DNA from 3 places in the Phyllobacterium sp. YR620 genome. Region 2 is predicted to be linked to each of the others. Evidence: riboswitches for the same ligand, from Rfam matches in the RefSeq annotation. Region 2 holds a riboswitch; each other region holds the start of a gene.
What was found. A riboswitch is a leader RNA that binds a small molecule or an ion and turns the genes downstream of it on or off. The one in region 2 is predicted to bind cobalamin.

Region 1 (3,273 bases), 540 kb from region 2:
GAGGGGCTTGATGACAATGTAAAGGTGCGCAAAACCGCTTCCGGTTGCACGGGCAGCTCGAAGGTCATGAACTGGCCAGGCTCATAACGAAACCAGTTATGATTATCCGAACGGAAGGTGAAGGTCTTCACATTGGGCGCTTCCTCGACGACCGAAAGACATTCGAGAAGATGCAGCCGGTCGTTCCACGGCTGCATCTGGTCGAGGTGCGGATAATTCTGGGAAACGCCAATGTTCATTCAAGCAACCCTGCTGAGTTTCGTATCGCCGGAAAGCCGCGCTTCCATGGCATTGCTGTACCATTCGAGGAATTGAAGGACGCCGCCTTCATGCTCGACCGAATAGGGACCAGGTTCATAGGCCGGCGAGCGAATGCCGAACGCGTTTTCTTCGACGATGCGACGGTCCTGATCGTTGGTTTCCAGCCAGACATGCGTCAGCTCTTCGAGATTATAATCGACGCCCTCAACCGCATCCTTGTGAACCAGCCACTTGGTCGTGACTTGCGTCTCGTTCGGACCGAGTGGCAGGACACGGAAAGAGATCGCATGGTCGCCAAGGATATGATTCCACGTCGTTGGATAATGGTAGAGCAGGAGCGAACCTATGCTCCTGGCGTTGACGTCGTCGCTGAGCTGACGGCCGACGGCGCGCTTGCCCGATAGAGTATAGCTCTCGGCATTGTTGATGAGCGGAACACGGGTCGCCCGATACTGCCCATCTTCAGCGATGCGGAATACGCTTGGCAAACCGGCAGCCTCGCACTTGTCCCAGTGCGATACCATTTCCGGATCTTCCTTCGAATCCTGAATTCCGGTGGCGCTCGGCGCCTCCGGGAAGGTCTTGCAAAGCTCAGGATGGTTGCCGGCACAATGGTAGCACTCGCGGTTATTCTCCCAGACGAGTTTCCAGTTGCCTTTTTCGACGATCGAACTCTGGAAGGCGACCTTGGTTTCCGTCAGCCGGTGTGGCGCAAGGTACGGCTCGAGCAGGGTTCGTGTCGGGGTGAAATCGGGCGCGATCTGCGCAAGGCAGATGAAGATGTAGCCACCGACGCTCTCGCAATGCACCGTTTTCAGACTGAACTGGCTCGCGTCGAAATCGTCACCCATCTGGCGGGCAAAAAGTAGACGTCCGTCGAGCTCATACGTCCACTGGTGATAGGGGCAGACGAGTTTTGCCGAGCTCCCCTTCTCACCCGCGCAAATGCGCGAGCCACGATGACGGCAGGAATTGTGGAAGGCGCGAATCTGTCCCTGGCGGTCGCGCACGATGACGACGGGGTAGTCGCCGACCTGCAAGGTGAAATAATTGCCGGGTTTGGCGACTTCGCAATCATGGCCGATGAACAGCCAGTCGCGATAATAGATCGTCTCCATGTCGAGACGGTAATAGTCTGGGTCTGAGTAGAAAGCCTGTTCCAGTCCGTAGCCCGGTTTCCGGTTTCTGAGATTCCGGAGAAGTTCATTGCGAATGTCCATGTCGCGTCCTCGCCTTAAGCCTGCAAAGAACTGACTGGTGGTGACGGAGAAGAACGTCCGTACAGCCAACGTTTGTCGACCGCACAAAGCCATGCTCCTTGATCGCCCACCGCGATCAGTCGGTTTTCCCTCAAGGCTGGTTTCCGGGCTCTGGAGTTGCCTTTTCAGACTTCACGGCGCCTTCCCGGGGTGCACTCCCAGTGGCTGTTTTGCCGCGTTTTACTCCACTACCGTTGCGGGGGCAGCGCCGGGTTTTAACCGGCTTCCCAATTCTCCGCCTTCCCTAGAAAGCGGCACCTCAAGTGGTCACGATAAAAGCATCGGGCTTTGGAAAAGGATAGGTGCGGAAACGACATCGCATTTACGAACGGCGACACGCAGCATTTCGGTCAAATGGTGCGCCGCACCCTTGAACCCGGGCGCTGTCGATTTGTGGCGCCTTCGCCGATCATACCATTGGGCGATGCAGATATTGCCTGATCGATTCCGGCTTCATCTCGATCGAGAATCCCGGCATCGAAGGCGGCATATAGGCGGCATTGCGAATATCGCAGGGATCGACGAAATGCTCGTGCAGATGATCGACATATTCGATGACCCGCCCTTCCTTGATGCCCGATACTGCGATGTAGTCGATCATCGACAAATGCTGCACATATTCGCAGAGGCCAACCCCACCCGCATGCGGCCAGACCGGCAGATTGTATTTCGCCGCGATCAGCAGCACCGCCAGCACCTCGTTGAGCCCGCCCATGCGGCAGGAATCGATCTGGACCACATCGATCGCACCTTCAGCGATGAACTGCTTGAACATGATCCGGTTCTGGCACATCTCGCCGGTCGCCACCTTGACCGGCTTGATCGCCTGGCGAATCTTGCGATGCCCGGCGACATCATCCGGGCTCGTCGGTTCCTCGATGAAGAACGGCTTGACGAAGGTAAGCTTCTTCACCCAGTCGATAGCCTCGTTGACCTCCCAGACCTGGTTGGCATCGATCATCAGGATACGGTCTGGCCCGATCACCTCGCGGGCGATCGTCAGCCGGCGGATGTCATCCTCGAGATCGCGCCCGACCTTCATCTTGACGTGGTTGAAGCCGGCATCGACAGCCTCCTGGCAAAGTCGGCGCAGCTTTTCGTCGGAATAGCCTAGCCAACCGGCGGAGGTCGTATAGCAAGGATAGCCTTCGGCCTTGAGGGCAGCGATGCGTTCGGCCTTGCCGGCATCGGCTTTCCGCAGAATGTTGAGTGCCTCGTCGCGGGTCAGAACATCGGTCAGGTAGCGGAAATCGACAATGTTGACGATTTCCTCCGGCGTCATCTCGCCGACCAGCTGCCAGACTGGTTTGCCGGCTTCCTTGGCCAGCAAGTCCCAGACGGCGTTGACGACGGCGCCGGTGGCAAGATGCATGGCGCCCTTGTCCGGCCCGATCCACCGCAATTGGCTGTCGCCGGTGATGAAATGCCAAAAGCGTCCCGGATTTTCCTTCACCCAGTCGAGTTCAAGTCCGATGACGAGATGCTTCATCGCTTCGATGGCGAGGCAGCAAATCTCGTTGCCACGCCCGATGGTGAATGTGAGGCCGTGCCCGGCAAGACCATCCTTGTCCGTATCAAGAACGACATAGGCCGCCGAATAATCCGGATCCGAGTTCATCGCGTCGGAACCGTCAAGCCCCTGCGACGTAGGGAAACGGATGTCGAAAACCCGAAGATCGGTGATGCGGGTCATGTCTTGCTCCTGAAATTGCCCAGTAATCTCGTTTTCAATTTTGGTTTGTCGCAAATGATC
Region 2 (3,273 bases):
GGGCGTTCTTGCCGCGAACCCCGAAGAGCAAGACTTCGGTGACGTTGCGGAAATAGAAGCCGACGCCGCGCCCGTCAGAGCCGCCATCCTTGCGCACCTTGTGCCAGATGATGTTCGACTTGTACTCGAATCCCCAGGATTGCATCACCCGCAGCCCTTCCGGCAGCAGCGCATTCGGCACCCACAGGTAGAGATGCGCGGGTTGCGCCGTCAGGTCGGCGATCGGCAGGGCGCAGATATCGTCGGTCGTCATCGTGCCGTAGCGCGACAGGCGCTTGTGCTCCGGAGCGACCTTTCCGGTGCGATTGGTGAAGCGCCACGGCGGATCGGCAAGGACGGTGTGATAACGCTTTCCTGCGGTTCGTTTCGCCAAATCTATGGCTGCGTCCATAACTTCAGCGTTCACGACAAACCTCCGGTGAGAAAAGAACGAAAGCAGAACACATAACGATTGTCAATCGGAGACGATTCGCCTTTCCAGTGGGTTGTAGCATGCCATAGGCGCAAGGTATTGCCGAGCCGCAATAGTTCACCGAATTCTCATGACTCTTTTTGACAGATTCATCAGGGATATTTGCTGGTGTTGCCCGCAGTTTTTCATAAAATGCGGCGGCTTTCACGGCGCATATTTTCAGGAGCGTTTATGAACGACCTTTTTTCAACCGGCCCCGAGATATTGCCCGCGCGCAAGCTCAGCGGGCGTGTGAGCGGCCTATTCGAGGCACGCGCCGGCGATTTTGTCACGGCGCCGTCAGCGGAACTCAACGTCACTTTCGACGGAATTGTCGGTGATTTCCATGCTGGCCCGACGCGGAAATCCGGCGGTCGCGAGCCCTGGTATCCGCGCGGCACCGAAATGCGCAACGAACGGCAACTCTCGATTCTTGCGCCGGACGAACTCGTACAAGTTGCAGCGGGCATGGGGCTTGCCGAACTCAGGGCCGAGTGGATCGGCGGCAACATGCTGATCGACGGGATCCCGTCGCTTTCGATGCTCCCGCCGCGGACGCTGATATTTTTCGAGAACGGTGTCACGTTGAAGGTTGACGGTCAGAACGCGCCCTGCAAGATTGCCGGGCGCTCGATCGGCGAACATGCGGGAACGGCCGACCATACCGCGACTGCGCTCGATTTCGTTCGGGTCTCGCGGCGGATGCGCGGCATCGTCGCCTGGGTCGAAAAGCCTGGAACGATCGGCAATGGCGAAAAGGTGGATGTGCGCATTCCCGACATTGGATTTATCGCCCCTGAGGCTTGCGCGCGCCCGGGAATTGTGGCGAATGATCAGGCAGGTCCGGTGCCTGCGGCAAGCGTTGCGGGAGAATCGGGAAGCCGGTGCAAATCCGGCACGTGCCCAACGCTGTAAGGGGGATGGACGCGCATTTGCCACGGAACTTCCGGAAGGCGCGCGGCTCAGTTGAACCTCAGTCAGAAGACCGGCCGGACCTCATAGCTCGAACCGCGTGGACGGCGGCGAGAGTTTCAAGCGTTGTTGGGAGCAAACAATGCACGATAAATGCCATGGTCCGACTGCCGCCGACAGTTTTTCCAAAGATGAACGCGCGGCGGTCTACAAAGCCATCCATACGCGCCGCGATGTGCGCGACCAGTTTCTTCCCAAGCCCATACCCGACGAGGTGCTCATGCGCCTGCTCGATGCGGCCCACCATGCGCCTTCGGTCGGCTTTATGCAGCCCTGGAATTTCATCCTGATCAGCGATCCCGAGCGCAAGCAGGAGGTGCACCAGGCCTTCACCCGCGCCAATGAGGAAGCGAGGGCAATGTTCACTGACGATCGCCAGGCGCTTTATGCTGCGCTGAAACTCGAAGGCATTCTCAAGGCGCCGCTCAACATCTGCATCACCTGCGATCGCACCCGTGGCGGGCGCGTCGTCCTTGGCCGCACCCATAACCGTCAGATGGACCTCTACAGTACCGTCTGCGCAGTGCAGAATCTCTGGCTTGCAGCGCGCGCCGAGGGCATCGGTGTCGGCTGGGTCAGTATTTACCACGATGCCGACATGCGCCGAATTCTCGGCATTCCCGCGCATGTCGAGATCGTCGCCTATCTCTGCGTCGGTTACGTGGATGAGCTCTACCAGGCGCCCGAGCTTGAGCAGCGCGGCTGGCGCAAGCGACTGCCCCTGGATGAACTCATTTTCCGGGACCGTTGGAGTGGATGCGATGATCCAGGAACGCTCAGCTCGGATCATCCTCATCCGGATCAAGCAGGCGTGTCGCCCGCCACTCCGTCAGTTTCCGGTTGATCGCTTCCAGAACGAAGAAACGCGCCGACTCCTTGTCGTAACCGTCGTCGCGAAGCACGTCGTAATCCGTATGCTGATGCCGGACATGGGCTACCGCCGCCAGCCACACCGCAATCGGCGGCGGCAGCGTCTTCATGTGCGGGGCATTCGCGGCGGCGCGGATCGGCTCGGAATCGGAATAGGGTACGGCCGGTAGCAGAAGTGTCAAAGCCTTATTGATGGCGCGCTGGCGGTTCGTTCCGATGCTCATGCCACTATCCTAGCCGATTCTCGTCCTATTTCAGGCGCGGCAAAAAATGTCGTCAACGGCAAAAACAACTTGCTTATGCGACGTTTGTCACATAAACATATCTTTATGTCTTTTGAGGATTGGAAGCATGGACAAGCGTGATCTTAACCTGGACCTGATGGTCGATACGCTGAAAGCGGCAGCTGAGCCGAGCCGCCTGCGCATCCTCGCGCTCCTGTCACGCGGCGACCTTACCGTTTCCGATCTCACCTCAATCCTTGGCCAGTCGCAGCCGCGCGTGTCGCGGCATTTGAAGCTGCTGTTCGAGGCCAGCCTCATCAATCGATACCAAGAGGGTTCCTGGGCTTATTTCCGCCTGGCCGACTCGCTGATCGTCGGTGATATCGCCCGTTCGCTGCTCGACCGCCTCGATTTTTCCGATCCTTTGCTCGAACGCGACCTCGAGCGGCTTTCGTCTGTGAAGTTGCAGCGGCGCGAACGCGCAGCCGCCTATTTCAGCGCCAATGCAACGAGCTGGGATATGATCCGGTCGTTGCATGCGCCGGATGGCGCGGTGGAAGCAGCGCTCCTCAAGATCGTCGGCCGCAAGCCGTTTCAGGCGATGCTCGATGTCGGCACGGGGACGGGCCGCCTGCTTGAACTCTTTTCGCCACTCTATATTCGCGGCGTCGGCATCGACATAAACCGCGATATGCTGACGGTTGCTCGCTCCAATCTCGATCGCGACGGGATTACCAATGCGCAGGTACGCCATGG
Region 3 (3,273 bases), on a different contig from region 2:
GGATCGACCCAGATCGGCTTGCCGTCCTTGCGCCAGTAGAGCGAGAACGTCCAGCGCGGCAGGCTTTCGCCCGGATACCATTTGCCCTGCCCATAATGCAGGAAGCCGCCGGGCGCAAAGCGATCGCGCAGTCGGCGGATCAGCATGTCGGCCTTTTCGCGCTTGGTCGGGCCGACCGCATCGGTGTTCCATTCGCCGGATTCGAAATCGTCGATCGACACGAAGGTGGGCTCACCGCCCATGGTCAGCCGCACGTCGCGCTGCTGCAGCATCGCATCGACCTTGTCGCCCAAGGCATCGAGCGCTGCCCAGGATTCGTCCGAGAACGGTTTGGTTATGCGCGGGTGTTCGGAGACGCGTGTCACATGCATGTCGAAATTGAACTCGACATTGGCGGGTTCGGCCATGCCGGAAATCGGGGCGGCATTCCTGTAGTGCGGCGTTGCGGCGAGCGGAACATGGCTTTCGCCGGTCAGAAGGCCCGAGGTCGGATCAAGTCCGATCCAGCCCGCGCCCGGCAGATAAACCTCGCACCACGCGTGAAGGTCGGTGAAATCCTTGTTCGTCCCCGCCGGGCCATCAAGGGCGACGAGATCGGGTTTCAACTGGATCAGATAGCCGGAGACGAACCGGGCCGCGATGCCGAGATGGCGCAGGACCTGTACGAGCAGCCAGCTGGAATCGCGGCAGGAACCGGTCGCGACGCCGAGCGTCGTATCGGGCTCCTGAACGCCGGTTTCCATGCGGATGACATAGCCTACCTCACGCTGGATACGCGCATTGAGGTCGACGACGAAATTCACCGTATTGGTCGGGTTGCGGTCGATCGTTGCAAGAAACGCGCTCAGCAGCGGACCCGTTGGCTCCGGCTTCAGATAGATCGAGAGGTCGTCCCGGATATCCTCAGGATAGGCGAAGGGCCACGTCTCCGCGATCGGCTCGACGAAGAAATCGAAGGGATTGTAGACCGTCATGTCCGCGACGAGGTCGACCTCGATCTTCAGTTCGGTGACAGGCTCGGGAAACACAAAGCGGGCAAGAAAATTTCCGTAGGGATCCTGCTGCAGGTTGACGAAGTGATTGGAAGGACTGACTTTCAGGGAGTGGCTGAGAACCTTCGTACGCGAATGCGGCGCAGGCTGCAGGCGAATGACCTGAGGTCCGAGCATGATCGGACGGTCATATTTATAGTGCGTCAGATGGTAGACCGCAGCGTGAATTGCCATATCGCCTCAAATAACTAGCCGCGCATCGCGCGAAACAAACTGAAACCTAAACTACTCTCTTTCATAGGGCACGTCTTAAAATGTCCCATTGCCAATTATTTTAGCACTTGAGAATTTTGCCGTATAAACGTGCTTGCCAGCGGAGAAATCCCCGCATAGCATCCGCGCCGATGGTTTCTCCGGGATGACAACACCGGAGGTGAAAAGGGAACACGGTGAGGCGTACCCAACAGGGACCGAGACCGTGGCTGCCCCCGCAACTGTAAGCGGCGAGCGTTGCCTGACGATGCCACTGATCGAACGACCGGGAAGGCCGGGCAAAGCTGAGACCCGCGAGCCAGGAGACCTGCCATCAAGCAAATGATTCGAAACCGGACGGGGTGTGCCGGGAGCGATGCGATGTTGCCGTTTACGGATGACCTTGAGCAACTGCTGAGGCGTCCCGTGATTGGAATATCCACGTTCCCTGTTCCTGTCCTCATGAAGGACAGGTATGCACATCGACCCTCATCATCATCATCGCCTGTGCCCGCACCCTGGCTGGATCCTGCCGGTTGACATTGCTTCGCGTTTGCTATCATACGATATAACATTACATCAGTTGATCGAAGTTTCCTGGGTGCGAAAATTTTCGATTGCCGGAAAACGCCAGCCATGAATTCCATCCTTCTCACCGCTGACACGGTCAGCTATCGAATCGGCGGCAAGTGCCTGGTTGAGGCTGCATCGCTGCAAATTTCACGCGGATCGCGGCTCGCCATTATCGGTCCGAACGGCGCCGGCAAATCCACGCTGCTGCGGATGCTGGCGGGGCTTGCGGCGCCGACAAGCGGGGCCATTCACATTGAAGGCGAGAATATTAACCGCTTGACCCCGCTGGATCGGGCACGCCGCTTCGCCCTCGTCGGCCAGACGGATACGCCGGACCGCCAGTTGCGCGCCATCGACTACGTGGCGCTTGGCCGTATCCCGCATGGCGGGCGCTACAGCGCCGGGACGGATCGCGAGATCGTTGGGGAAGCCATGGACCGTGCCGGCGTCGCGTCGTTTGCGGCGCGGACGGTTGGTTCGCTGTCCGGCGGCGAGCGGCAGAGGCTGCAGCTGGCGCGCGCTCTCGCCCAGCAACCGGCGATCCTGTTTCTCGACGAGCCGACCAATCACCTCGATCCGAAGGCACGCAGCGCCCTGCTTTCGCTCGTTTCCGGGCTCGGCATCACCACCGTCGCCGTCCTGCACGACCTGCCGCTCGTCGCGCCGTTCGCCAGCCATGTCGCCGTCATGCATGCCGGCAAGATCGTCGCCGCCGGCACGCCCAACGAGACATTGACCCCGCGCATTGTCAGCCAGGTGTTCGACCTCGACGTCCTGCGCCTGCGCCACCCGCATCAGGACCGCGAACTCATGGTGTTCGACGTTCCCGGCCCCGTTCAATCTGATAAGTCACGGAGACTCCCATGAAAAAAGCCCTCATCGCGCTCGCGCTCACGCTGCTATCCGCGCCGGCATATGCCTTTCCGGTCACTGTCGACAATTGCGGCACGCCGCTGACTTTCGACGCAGCGCCGAATCGCGCCGTCATCCAGGATATCAACATGAGCGAGATGGCTTTTGCGCTCGGCCTCCAGCCCTCGATTGTCGGCGTGACCGGCATCACCGGCTGGTACAAGCTAGATGAGGCGTTCAAGAAACAGCAAGGATCGATCCCCGAGCTTGCGCCGAAATATCCGACCATCGAGAACCTCGTCGCCGCCAATCCCGATTTCTTCTTTGCCGGCTGGTACTACGGCATGAAGCCGGGCGGCGACGTTACGCCGGACACGCTCGCCCCCTACGGCATCAAGACGCTCGTCCTGACCGAGAGCTGCGTTCATCTCGACAAGAACCGTCCCGCCGCCTCGATGGACCTGCTCTATGGCGATATTGAAAAGCTCGGCAAGATTTTCGGCAGGGAAGCCGAGGCCGACAAGCTGGTCTCTGGCTGGAAGGCCGAGCTTGCCGCGATCAAGGGCAAGATCGGCGGGAACGGCGACACCCGCGTCTTCCTCTA

Region 1: another riboswitch for cobalamin. It lies ahead of BLR72_RS00585 (aromatic ring-hydroxylating oxygenase subunit alpha); the one in region 2 lies ahead of bluB (5,6-dimethylbenzimidazole synthase).
Region 3: another riboswitch for cobalamin. It lies ahead of BLR72_RS15485 (ABC transporter ATP-binding protein); the one in region 2 lies ahead of bluB (5,6-dimethylbenzimidazole synthase).

The regions. Positions count from the first base shown of each region.
Region 1 is NZ_FNJP01000001.1:127,236-130,508, reverse strand. It holds gene BLR72_RS00590 (FAD-binding oxidoreductase) at 1-239, opposite strand, end outside; gene BLR72_RS00585 (aromatic ring-hydroxylating oxygenase subunit alpha) at 240-1,481, opposite strand; cobalamin riboswitch at 1,598-1,797, opposite strand; gene BLR72_RS00580 (L-fuconate dehydratase) at 1,930-3,213, opposite strand; gene BLR72_RS00575 (fumarylacetoacetate hydrolase family protein) at 3,272-3,273, opposite strand, start outside.
Region 2 is NZ_FNJP01000001.1:664,432-667,704, forward strand. It holds gene BLR72_RS03080 (MT-A70 family methyltransferase) at 1-406, opposite strand, end outside; gene BLR72_RS22865 (hypothetical protein) at 752-1,114, opposite strand; cobalamin riboswitch at 1,279-1,460, shown strand; gene bluB (5,6-dimethylbenzimidazole synthase) at 1,506-2,267, shown strand; gene BLR72_RS03095 (DUF2293 domain-containing protein) at 2,200-2,517, opposite strand; gene BLR72_RS03100 (ArsR/SmtB family transcription factor) at 2,645-3,273, shown strand, end outside.
Region 3 is NZ_FNJP01000004.1:266,276-269,548, reverse strand. It holds gene BLR72_RS15490 (transglutaminase family protein) at 1-1,226, opposite strand, end outside; cobalamin riboswitch at 1,381-1,595, shown strand; gene BLR72_RS15485 (ABC transporter ATP-binding protein) at 1,881-2,684, shown strand; gene BLR72_RS15480 (ABC transporter substrate-binding protein) at 2,681-3,273, shown strand, end outside.